DNA from 3 places in the Streptomyces sp. NPDC020747 genome. Region 1 is predicted to be linked to each of the others. Evidence: riboswitches for the same ligand, from Rfam matches in the RefSeq annotation. Region 1 holds a riboswitch; each other region holds the start of a gene.
The links. A riboswitch is a leader RNA that binds a small molecule or an ion and turns the genes downstream of it on or off. The one in region 1 is predicted to bind cobalamin.
Positions count from the first base shown of each region.

Region 2: linked by a shared signal. The riboswitch ahead of ACH4YP_RS32740 (cobalamin biosynthesis protein) and the one ahead of metE (5-methyltetrahydropteroyltriglutamate--homocysteine S-methyltransferase) in region 1 are both predicted to bind cobalamin.
Region 3: linked by a shared signal. The riboswitch ahead of ACH4YP_RS21580 (ABC transporter substrate-binding protein) and the one ahead of metE (5-methyltetrahydropteroyltriglutamate--homocysteine S-methyltransferase) in region 1 are both predicted to bind cobalamin.

Region 1 is NZ_JBIRTJ010000004.1:4,714-8,762, reverse strand. It holds gene metE (5-methyltetrahydropteroyltriglutamate--homocysteine S-methyltransferase) at 1-2,090, opposite strand, end outside; cobalamin riboswitch at 2,254-2,478, opposite strand; gene meaB (methylmalonyl Co-A mutase-associated GTPase MeaB) at 2,587-3,573, opposite strand; gene scpA (methylmalonyl-CoA mutase) at 3,579-4,049, opposite strand, start outside.
Region 2 is NZ_JBIRTJ010000014.1:72,121-76,169, reverse strand. It holds gene ACH4YP_RS32745 (cobyric acid synthase) at 1-1,140, opposite strand, end outside; gene ACH4YP_RS32740 (cobalamin biosynthesis protein) at 1,137-2,093, opposite strand; cobalamin riboswitch at 2,191-2,327, opposite strand; gene ACH4YP_RS32735 (hypothetical protein) at 2,457-2,678, opposite strand; gene ACH4YP_RS32730 (anion permease) at 2,691-3,932, opposite strand.
Region 3 is NZ_JBIRTJ010000008.1:25,358-29,406, reverse strand. It holds gene ACH4YP_RS21590 (ABC transporter ATP-binding protein) at 1-574, opposite strand, end outside; gene ACH4YP_RS21585 (FecCD family ABC transporter permease) at 574-1,587, opposite strand; gene ACH4YP_RS21580 (ABC transporter substrate-binding protein) at 1,584-2,618, opposite strand; cobalamin riboswitch at 2,685-2,872, opposite strand; gene ACH4YP_RS21575 (TIGR03767 family metallophosphoesterase) at 3,101-4,049, shown strand, end outside.

The DNA of each region.
Region 1 (4,049 bases):
TAGCCGTGCGCGGCCAGTTCGCGGGCGACCTGCATGTGGGAGCGGGCCGCCTCCAGGCTGATGACGTCCGCGTCGAGGTCGTCGATGGCCTGGACGATGTCGCCGAACTCGGCGTAGCACATGTGGGTGTGGATCTGGGTGTCCGGTCGGACACCGGCGGTGGTGAGCCGGAACGCCTCGGTGGCCCACGCCAGATAGCCGGGGCGGTCGGCGGCCCGCAGCGGCAGGGTCTCGCGCAGCGCGGGTTCGTCGACCTGGATGACCGAAGTCCCGGCCGTCTCAAGGTCGTTGACCTCGTCGCGCAGGGCGAGGGCGACCTGCCGGGCGGTGTCGCCGAGGGGCTGGTCGTCCCGGACGAAGGACCAGGCGAGCATGGTGACCGGCCCCGTGAGCATGCCCTTGACGGGGCGTTGGGTCAGCGACTGGGCGTACGTCGTCCAGCGCACGGTCATCGGCTCGGGGCGGGAGATGTCGCCGGCCAGGATCGGCGGACGGACGTAACGGGTGCCGTAGGACTGGACCCAGCCGTGCTGCGTGGCGAGGTACCCCGTCAGCTGCTCGGCGAAGTACTGGACCATGTCGTTGCGTTCGGCCTCGCCGTGCACGAGGACGTCCAGGCCGGCCTTCTCCTGGAACGAGATCACCTCCTGGATCTCGGCCCTGATGCGCTCCTCGTAGCCGGCCGTGTCGATGCGCCGGGCGCGCAGGTCGGCGCGGGCGACGCGCAGTTCGGCGGTCTGCGGGAAGGAGCCGATGGTGGTGGTCGGCAGCAGCGGCAGGCCGAGGTGGGCGCGCTGGGCGGCGGTGCGTTCGCCGTACGGCTGGGAGCGGCGGGCGTCGGCGTCCGTGACCGCACCGACCCGCGCGCGCACAGCGGGGTCGCGGGTGATGGGCGAGTTCGCGCGGGAGGCCAGGGCGGCCCGGTTGGCGGCGAGTTCGCCGGTGATCGAACCCGTGCCCTGGGCGAGACCCTTGGCGAGGGTGACGGTCTCGGCCGTCTTCTGCCGGGCGAAGGCGAGCCAGCGCAGGATCTGCGGCTCGATGTCCCGTTCGGCGGTGGCGTCGAGCGGCACGTGGAGCAGTGAGCAGGACGCGGCCACGTCGACCCGGTCGGCCAGCCCGAGCAGGGTGCCGAGCGTGGCGAGCGACGCCGACAGGTCGTTGACCCAGATGTTGCGGCCGTTGACCACGCCCGCGATCAGGCGCTTGCCGGGCAGTCCGCCCACGGCGGCGAGCGCGTCGAGGTTGGCGGCTGCCGCCTCGGTGAAGTCGAGGGCGAGGCCCTCCACCGGCGCCTTGGCCAGCACCGGCAGCGCGTCGCCGAGCCGGTCGAAGTAGGAGGCGACCAGCAGCTTCGGACGGTCGGTGAGCGCGCCGAGATCGCGGTAGGCGCGGGTGGCGGCGTTGAGTTCGGCGGGCGTACGGTCCTGGACCAGGGCCGGTTCGTCGAGCTGCACCCACTCCGCGCCCGCCGCCCGCAGGTCGGAGAGGACCTCGGCGTACACGGGCAGCAGCCGGTCGAGCAGGGTCAGCGGGTCGAAGTCGGCGGCCACACCGGGTGCGGGCTTGGCGAGCAGGAGATAGGTGACGGGGCCGACGAGGACCGGCCGGGCGGTGAGGCCGAGCGCGAGGGCTTCGCGGAGCTCGGCGACCTGCTTGGCGGAGTCGGCCGTGAAGACGGTGTCCGGGCCCAACTCCGGGACCAGATAGTGGTAGTTGGTGTCGAACCACTTCGTCATCTCCAGCGGCGCCACGTCCTGGGTGCCGCGGGCCATCGCGAAGTAGCCGTCGAGCGCGTCGGCCTCGACCGCGGCGCGGTGGCGGGCGGGGATCGCGCCGACCATGACGCTGGTGTCCAGGACATGGTCGTAGTACGAGAAGTCGCCGGTGGGCACTTCGTGGATGCCGGCCTCGGCCAGCTGCCGCCAGTTGGCGCGGCGCAGTTCGGCGGCGGTGGCCCGGAGGGCGTCGGCGTCGACGCGGACCTTCCAGTACCCCTCGATCGCCTTCTTCAGTTCCCGGCCCCTGCCCTGACGGGGGTAGCCGTACACGGTGGCCCGTGCCGCCGCGGCTGCGGACTTCGATGTCACGGAACTCTCCTTCGCGAGATGTCTCCCTGAGATCCCGGGACGGACGTGAGCGCGAAGGGGGTGACGAACCCGGCGGAAGCATCTCGCGCGGCAAGGCGCGATCGTCCGCCGGACATGTACGCCGACCTGCCCACGAGGTCACCGGGGTGTCCGCGCACAAGTGGTTTGCGCGCGGGCAGTTGGCAGGTCTTCGGACTCGCGGGCACACCCTCCGTACGGAGGACACCTACTGGCCGTCGCTTCCCAAGCCCCGCTTCATGGGGCCCAGTGCGTATGACGGCGGTCGTTCCCGCTCACCGCTGCGGGGCAGTCCCGGATTCCCACCGGGTTCCCTCTTGCGACGCATCCCGCCTGGCGGACGGGGCGAACCAGCTACGCGGGCCAGCCTAAGGGTTGGGGGTCGGACGCGTCGATTTTTTAGATGCCGGCCGGTGGCGGCTGATCGCGCCCCGCGGCGGAGCCGCAAATCGGTACAGCCCCGCGCCCCTGAGGCGGCTCAGTCCGGCCGGGGTCCGAATGCCCTCAGGATTCGTTCGGCCGCCAGTGTCGCCGTCAACTCGCCCTCTCGTACCTGCCGTTCGAGGTCCGGCGCGAGGGCGCGTACGGCAGGGTCGGCGTGCAGTCGGCCCAGAAGCTCGTCGCGCACCATCGTCCAGGTCCAGTCGACCTGCTGGTCACGGCGTTTGGCGGCGAGGCGGCCCGCGGAGTCGAGGAGCGTACGGTGCTGTTCGAGGCGCTCCCAGACCGTGTCCAGGCCGGTCGACTCACGGGCGCTGCAACTCAGCACCGGTGGCGTCCAGGCGGCGTCGGCGGGATGCATCAGCCGCAGCGCGCCCGCCAACTCCCTTGCCGCGCCCCGGGCATCGCGCTCGTGCGGCCCGTCCGCCTTGTTGACGGCGATCACGTCGGCCAGCTCCAGGACACCCTTCTTGATGCCCTGCAACTGGTCCCCGGTGCGGGCGAGGGTGAGGAGCAGGAAGGAGTCGACCATGTTCGCGACCGCGGTCTCGGACTGGCCGACGCCGACCGTCTCCACGAGTACGACGTCGTAACCGGCCGCCTCCATCACCACGATCGACTCCCGGGTCGCCTTCGCGACTCCGCCGAGCGTGCCCGCGGTGGGGGAGGGCCGGATGAAGGCCGCCGGATCGACTGCCAGGCGTTCCATACGCGTCTTGTCGCCCAGGATGGACCCGCCCGTCCGGGTCGACGACGGGTCGACGGCGAGCACCGCGACCCGGTACCCGAGCGAGGTGAGCAGCGTCCCGAACGCGTCGATGAACGTCGACTTGCCCACGCCCGGCACACCGCTGATGCCGATCCGCCGCGCCTTCCCGCTGTGCGGCAGCAGCTCGGTCAGCAACTCCTGCGCCATCGCCCGGTGTTGGGGCCTCGTCGACTCGACGAGTGTGATGGCCCGCGCCACCAGCGCCCGCTTCCCGTCGAGCACGCCCTTCACATAGGTGTCGAGGTCGATCGCCATGGGGCTCAGAGTTCGTGGCCGAGGTCGGTGGCCAGGCGCTCGACCAGGTCGTACGCCGCGTCCGGGATCACCGTCCCGGGCGGGAAGACGGCCGCCGCGCCCATCTCGATCAGCGTGGGCACGTCCTGCGGCGGAATCACCCCGCCGACCACGACCATGATGTCCTCGCGCCCCTCCTCCGCGAGCGACTCCCTGAGCGCCGGTACGAGGGTCAGGTGCCCGGCGGCCAGCGAGGACACCCCGACGATGTGCACGTCCGCCTCGACGGCCTGGCGGGCCACCTCGCCCGGCGTCTGGAACAGCGGGCCGACATCGACATCGAAGCCGAGGTCGGCGAAGGCGGTCGCGATCACCTTCTGGCCGCGGTCGTGGCCGTCCTGGCCCATTTTGGCGACCAGGATGCGCGGGCGGCGGCCCTCGGCCTCCTCGAAGGCGTTCACCAGCGTGCGGGTGCGCTCGACGGACGGGGACTCGCC
Region 2 (4,049 bases), on a different contig from region 1:
CACGCGCACGGGAAGGAGTCCGAGCCCGTCCACCTGGCCCGCGCGCGACTCGACCTCGTCCTCGATGTGCTCGCCGAGGATCTGGAAGCCACCGCAGATGCCGAGGACGGGACGCCCCTGAGCGGCCCTTCTGGCGAGGGCGTCCGCGAGGCCGCGCTCCCGCAGCCACTCCAGGGCCCTGACCGTGCCGCGGGTGCCGGGCACCACGACGAGGTCCGCGTCGACGAGTTCCTCCGCCCGGTCCACGAACCGCACCACGACGCCCGGTTCGGCGGCCAGCGCGTCCACGTCCGTGAAGTTGGACATCAGCGGAATCGCGCAGACGGCCACCCGCAGGATGTCCTCGCCGACGGGGGAGGAGACAGCCGACTCCCGGACCGAGCCTCTCAGCGAGACCGCCATCCCGTCCTCCTCGTCGATGCCGAGACCGTGCTGGAAGGGCAGGACGCCGTACGTACGACGTCCGGTGAGGTTCTGGAGCATGTCGAGGCCGGGCTCCAGCAGGGACACGTCCCCGCGGAACTTGTTGACGAGGAACCCGGCGACGAACGCCTGGTCCTCGGGCGAGAGCAGCGCCACGGTCCCGAAGAAGGAGGCGAAGACGCCCCCGCGGTCGATGTCGCCGACGACGAGCACGGGCAGTCGCGCGTTGCGCGCGATGCCCATGTTCACGATGTCAGTCCGCCGCAGATTGATCTCGGCGGGACTGCCCGCCCCCTCACAGATCACCGCGTCATACGTGCCCCGCAACTCGGCGAGGCACTCCAGCACGGTCCCGAGGAGCTTTTCCTGCCGCCCGCCGTGATAGCCGCGGGCGCTCATCTCACCGACGGGTTTACCCATGAGGACGACCTGACTGCTCCGGTCGCTGCCGGGCTTGAGCAGCACGGGATTCATGAGCGCGGTGGGCTCCACACGAGCGGCCTGCGCCTGCATGGCCTGCGCCCGCCCGATCTCGGCGCCCTCCCGCGTGACGAACGAGTTGAGCGACATGTTCTGCGCCTTGAAGGGCGCGACCTTGACGCCGCGCCGCACCAGCCACCGGCAGATCCCGGCGGTGACGACGCTCTTGCCCGCGTCGGAGGTGGTACCGGCGACGAGCAGCCCGCCACCCGTTCCCCCGCTCGTTCCCCGGCTCATGACGTACGCCCCTTCGCGCGAAGGCCGCTGACGAGGAGCCGCCCGGCGACACTCACGCCGAGCGCGAGCAGACCCACGCGCCGCGAGAGCCGTACGGCCCGCTCGATGTCCCCGACCTCCACGGCCCGGCCACCACCATTGAGTACGGGCCGGTGTTCGACCCTTCCGGCGTACGAGAGCGTCCCGCCCAGCCGCACGCCGAGCGCCCCCGCGAACGAGGCCTCCACGGGCCCGGCGTTGGGGCTCGGATGCTTGACGGCGTCGGCACGCCAGGCGCGTACGGCCCCGCGCGGATCGCTTCCCGCGACGGCCGCGAGGACGGCGGTGAGCCGAGCCCCCGGCCACCCCGCGACGTCGTCGAGCCGCGCGGAAGCCCACCCGTACCGCCGGTACTTGGCCGACCTGTGCCCGACCATCGCGTCGAGCGTGTTCACGGCACGGAACGCGACCAGCCCCGGCACACCGGCCGCGGCACCCCACACGAGGGCGCCCACGACGGCGTCGGAGGTGTTCTCGGCGACGGACTCGACGACGGCCCGGGCGATCCCGTCGGCGTCCAGAGCCTGCGGATCCCGCCCGCACAGGTGCGGCAGCCGCTCCCGGGCCACCTCGACGTCCCCGGCGGCGAGCGCCCCGCCGATGGCCCGGGCCTCCCGGCCGAGCGACGTACCGCCGACGACGGACCAGGTGGCGGCGGCTGTCAACGCGACGGACGCGATGCGAGAGGTCCGTACGGAACGGTCGGCCAGGGCGGCGAGGGATACAGCGCCACCCACACACACGGCGGTGTGCAGCGCGCCCCACCCCCGGTGGTCCCGCCACAACACCCGCTCCACGGCACCCGCGGCACGTCCGAACGCGGCGACCGGATGCCCCCGGCGTGGATCGCCGAGCAGCAGGTCACCGAGAAGGCCGGCGGCGGCGCCGTACGCGAAGACGCGATCGGCACGCATCGGTTCAGCCGACCGTCAGGTCGGGCACAACCGTCGCTGGAAAGGCACTTGGGCAGCCGCGCATGGCGATTTGTCCTCACTCAGGGTGTCCACGCCCTGGTTCGACGAGACAGACGGCGAGAGTTCCTGGCTCCCGGGGTGTCGAATCCCCGGTAACAGTGGCGGGACCGCGCCGGATTCGCACCGGCTTCCTCTCCTGCCGCCGTACATGGCTCCGGCAGTCCACCACGCCCACGAACACCCGTCAACTTGCTGTTGACCTGCGACGGGAGAGTGTGCTGAGGCCCACACACGGACACGACTCCGCCCCGCCGACCGGGGGGCGACGGGGCGGAGTCGTACGGGACGGAGGTGCCGTGCGCGTCAGGCGACGATCAGATAGATGCCGTACGTCACAGCCGCTGCGCACGCGGCGAAGCAGGCGTACGCGCCCGTGACCGCGAGGGTCGCGGTGCCGCCCTGGGCGGAGGCCGACTCGCGCTTGGAGAGGCCGACGATGCCGAGGGTGAAGAGGCCCACGAGGGCGACGGTGACGATGAGGCTGACTCCGAAGACGGAGCCGAGGGCTGCCCAGTCGATCTTCATTCTGTGGGTTCCTTACACCGTGGCCGGGCGGGCGGGCTCGGTGGCGTCCGGGCCCGGGATGGTGGTCTTGAGGTCCTCCGCCGGGGCGACCGTGCCCGCGGGCGGCGGGGTGACGGCGGCGATGGCGGTGGTCACGACGCCCGCGGGCTCGCCTTCGACGTCGTTCACGTTGTCGCGGGTGACCGGCTGGCGGCGGGAGAGGACCCAGATGACCGCCGAGCCCGCGACCAGCAGCGCGCCGGTGAGGACGATGCCCCAGGTGCCCTGCTTGGTGAGGAACTCGGCGCCCGCGCCGACCAGTCCGGCGGCGGGCAGCGTGAGGCCCCAGGCGACGAACATCCGGGTCGCGGTCGACCAGCGGACGACACCGCCCTTGCGGCCGAGGCCCGAACCCATCACGGCGCCGGAGCAGGACTGGGTGGTGGAGAGCGAGAAGCCGAGGTGCGAGGAGGCCAGGATGACCGTCGCGGCACTGGTCTGGGCGGCGAAGCCCTGCGGCGGCGCGAGGTCGGTGAGGCCCTTGCCCATGGTGCGGATGATGCGCCAGCCGCCCAGGTAGGTGCCGAGCGCGATGGCGATACCGGCCGAGACGATGACCCACAGGGGAGGGTTCGACCCGGGCACGATCACACCGCCGGTGACCAGGGCGAGCGTGATGATGCCCATGGTCTTCTGCGCGTCGTTCGTGCCGTGGGCCAGCGAGACCAGGCCCGCGGAGGTGATCTGACCCGCGCGGTAGCCCTTGGAGGTCGCCTGCTCGCCGGCCTTGCTGCTGATGCGGTACGTCAGCCGGGTGGCCAGCGTTGCGGCGAGTCCGGCCACCAGCGGCGCGGCGATCGCGGGGAGCAGGACCTTGGTGACGACGGTCGAACCGTTCACCGACGACCAGCCGGCCGACATGACCGCGGCGCCGATCAGGCCGCCGAACAGTGCGTGGGAGGAACTGGAGGGCAGACCCAGGAGCCAGGTCAGCAGATTCCACAGGATGGCGCCGACGAGCGCCGCGAAGATCACTTCGGTGCGGATGCCCTCTTCGTTGATGATGCCGCCGGAGATCGTCTTGGCGACCTCCACGGAGAGGAACGCACCGACGAGGTTCAGCACGGCGGACATGGCCACCGCCGTCTTGGGCTTCAGGGCACCGGTCGAGATGGTCGTCGCCATCGCGTTGGCTGTGTCGTGGAAACCGTTCGTGAAATCGAACACGAGAGCGGTAACGATCACGATTCCGAGGAGGAGCGTGATGTGTTCCATTTACCCAGGCTTCTCTTGGACGTCAGTGGCACAGGGACCGTAGGCAACCTGGATGAACGGAAGATGAACTGGGGAGGGCGACAGGGTGGCCCGATGAAGGTGCCGGCATTCCGCTTG
Region 3 (4,049 bases), on a different contig from region 1:
GCACGCGCTGACGCTCCCCGCCGGAGAGGGTGTGCCAGGACTGGCGGGCGAGGCCGGTCAGACCGGTGCGGTCCAGCGCGTCACGTACAGCCCGCTCGTCCTCCTCGGACGCGGGGGTCCAGGCGCGGCGATGAGGTGTGCGGCCGAGCCGTACGACGTCCAGGACGCTCAACTCGACCTGGGTGTCGGCCTGTTGCTCGACCACGGCGACCCGGCGGGCGATGTCGCGGCGGCCCAGTTCGGCGAGGGGGCTGCCGTCGAGGGTGACGACACCTGAGGCCGGAGCGAGGACGCCGGCGAGCAGACGCAGGAGGGTGGACTTGCCGGAGCCGTTCGGGCCCAGAAGTCCGACGGTGGTGCCGGGGGCCGGGGTGATGCTGACGCCGTCGAGGATCACCCGGCCGTCGGCGGTGCGCGAGACGCGGTCGGCGCTGAGACCCTCTCCTCGTGCCGCCCGCGTATGCCCGGTCCCCCGCACCGCCTGCGCGCGCTCGGTTCCCGGTGCCGCCGGCGCGTGGTCGGTTCCCGCTGTCGCGCGCGGGTGCCCGGCGCTCTTGATGTCCTCCGCCGTCATCACGCCCTCCGCGTCCGGTACAGCACCAGCACGAACACCGGTACGCCGATCAGCGAGGTCACCACGCCCACCGGTACCTCCTGGGGATCGAGGACGGTACGGGCCAGCGTGTCCACCCACACCAGGAACACCGCTCCGGCGAGGGCGGTGACCGGGAGCAGCCGGGCGTGCCCGGACCCCACCAACGCCCTTGCCGCATGCGGGAGTACGAGACCGACGAAGCCGATCGCACCCGCCGAACTGACGAGCGCGGCGGTCAGCAACGCCGTGGCACACAGCAGCACGAGCCGCGTACGGGCCACCGACACCCCGAGCGTCGCGGCGGCGTCCTGGCCGAAGGCGAACGCGTCGAGCGTCCTCGCGTACCCGAGGCACACCAGCAGTGTCACCGCGAGGACCGCGAAGCACACCCAGACGTCGGTCCAGCCGACCCCGCTCAGCGAACCGAGCAGCCAGAACAGCACCCCGCGGGTGGTCTCGGCGTCGGCGGCGGTCATCACGACGAAGGAGGTGAGCGCGGAGAAGAGCTGCATCGCGGCGACCCCGCTCAGCACCACCCGGTCCGTCGCCCCGCCCAGCGTGTGGCTGAGCAGCAGGACGAGCCCGAACGACAGCACCGCGCCGAGGAACGCGCCCGCGGAGACCGAGACCAGGCCCCCGCCGACCCCCAGGACGACCACGATCACGGCGCCGGTCGAGGCGCCCGAGGACACCCCGAGGACGAACGGGTCGGCGAGCGGGTTGCGCAGCAGGGACTGCATCACGGCGCCGCACACGGCGAGTCCAGCCCCGCACACGGCCGCCAGGAGGGTACGCGGCAGCCGCAGCTCCCAGACGATCCCCTCCCGGATCGGGGTCAACTCCGAGCTGCCCCAGCCGAGATGGGACGCGACCACGGACCAGACGTCGCCGACCCGGATGTCCGCGGGACCGATGGTGATCGCGACGGCGACGGACAGGAGGAGCAGGGCGACGCCCGCGGCGATGAGCAGTCCCAGGCGCGGCCGTGTCACCCGGCGAGCCCGAACTCCCGCAGGGCGGCGGCGACTTGCTCGACGCCCTCGATCGTGCGGATGGTCGGGTTCATCGCCTGCCCGCTGAGCAGGACGTAGCGCTTCTTCTTGACGGCGGTCATGTTCTTGGTGACCGGGTCGGACTCCAGGAACTCGATCTTCTTCTTCGCGGACTCGGCGGTCTGCGACTTGCGCGTGAGGTCGCCGATGACGAGCACGTCGGGGTCGCGGTCGGCGACGGTCTCCCAGTTGATCTGGGGCCACTCCTCGTGCGTGTCGTCGAAGACGTTCTTCGCGCCGAGGGTCCGGGTGATGACACCGGGCGCGCCGCAACAGCCCGCCATGTAGGGCGAGTCGGAGTTGGCGAACCAGTACAGGAGAGTGACATCGGATGCGTCGATCCCCGAAGTGGCCTTCTTCGTGCGCTGCTTGAGGTCGGCGACGAGTCGCTCGCCGCGCTTCTCGACGCCGAACACCTCGGCCAGGTCGCGCACTTCGCCGTAGATGGCGTCGATACCGAGGGCCTTCTTCCGCGCTCCGTCGCCGCCCGAGGCGTTGTCCTTGCCGACGCAGTCGGAGGGCGAGACGTAGGTGGGCACGCCGAGCTTCTCGAACTGCTCCCGGGTGGCCACTCCGCCCTTGCCGAGCGTCGACACGAACGAGGCGGCGACGAAGTCGGGGTCGGCGTCCAGGACCCGTTCGAAGGAGGGGTTGTTGTCGGCGATCCGCTTCACCTTCGCGTTCGCCTTCTCCAGGCCCTTCATCACCGGGTCGGTCCAGGTGGCGGTGCCGGCCATGCGGTCGGCGAGGCCGAGCGAGAGCATGATCTCGGTGGTGCCCTGGTTGAGGGAGACGGCCCGCCGGGGCGGGGACTCGACGCGTACGGTCTGTCCGCAGTTGTCGAGGGTGACGGCGGCCCCGGAGTCCGTGTCGGACGACGAGTCCCCCGAGTCTCCCGAACCGCAGCCGGTCAGCAGGAGGGCCCCGGACAGGGCGAGGGCAGCGGGACGGGCAAGACGTGCGACGGGCACGGGAGTTCCTCAGGCGTCGAGGGCTCGAACGCGGAGCCCGGTCGTACGGTGCTCCCCCGTCGGCGCGTGACCGCGGAGGCCGCCAGCAGGTCTTCGGACTCGGGGTCACCCGGACGAGGCGCCTTCCCGGACCGTCGTTCCGGTCCAGTGGCCGATGCCCCGCCCGTCACCCTCACCGCTGCGCGTCAGCTCCGGATTCCCACCGGATTCCCTGACCCACGTACATGGGTTCGACTGGCCTTGGCAAGCTATCACGGCGGGTGTCGCGGCCCGGTGGGCGGACCTGCGGACCTGCGGGCCCACTGGCGGGCGGACCTGCGCTCGGACCCGTGGGCAGACCGGCAGTACGGGGCCCCATCGGCCGTCCCGCCTGTTCCGGCGGTGTTCACGGCTGCGCCACACCCCTGCCCACGCCCCGGCCCCCGCGGCCTGAATGAGTGGTTCCGCTCAGTCAGTCTCTCGGAGGCACGGAGGGCCGCCCCATGACCGGGACCGAAACGGCGGGGACCGCATCCGCTCCCCCGCCCTCGTCCACACCCACGTCCCCGCCACCGTCCCCACCCCCGTCCGCATCCTCGATCAACCGTCGTCACTTTCTGCTCGCGTCCGGTGCCGTCGCGTCCGGTGCCGTCGCCGCGGGAGCCACCGGAGGAGTGGCGGCCGTCTTCCCGCGGCAGCGCCCGGCCCCCTCCGTGCAGCCCGCCGCCGGGAGGGCCGCCCCACACCCGCCACTCGCCATCCGACGGCCGCCGCGCCGCGCGGCCCCGTACGCGGCGACCACCCTGGAGACGACGGCCCGCCTCGGCGGCCGCGCGCACGCCGACACCTACCGACGGCTCGTATCGGGCCCCGGCTGGCCCATGGTCGTACGCGGAGAACTCGCGCCTGCCGCCACCGGCCGCCAGGACCGGCGCACACCGCTCGCGTGCTTCGTGCAGTTCACCGACCTGCACCTCACCGACGTGCAGAACCCGCTGCGCACCGAGTTCCTGCGGTCGCGCGGGCCCGCCGCGTGGCGGGCCCAGGAGGCGCTGACGGTGGCGGGGGCGGTCGCGCTCGTGGAGCAGGTGAACGCGCTCGGCCAGGGCCCGCACACCGGCCTCGCGCCCGGGTTCGTGATGACGACGGGCGACAACGTCGACAACAACTCCGCGGTCGAACTGGAGTGGTTCCTCACGCTGATGAGCGGCGGCCGGATCACTCCCAACACCGGGGATCCGTCGGTGTACGAGGGCGTCCAGAACTCCGGCCTGCCGCTCTTCTGGCACCCGGACGACGCGGCCCTGCGCGACCTGGACAAGCGGCGCGGGCTGCCCCGCATCCCCGGCTTCCTCGACGCGGCGATCCGGCCCGTGACCAGCCCGGGGCTCGGCATCCCCTGGTACTCCACGGTCGGCAACCACGACGACATACCCGGCGGCTGTCTGTCGC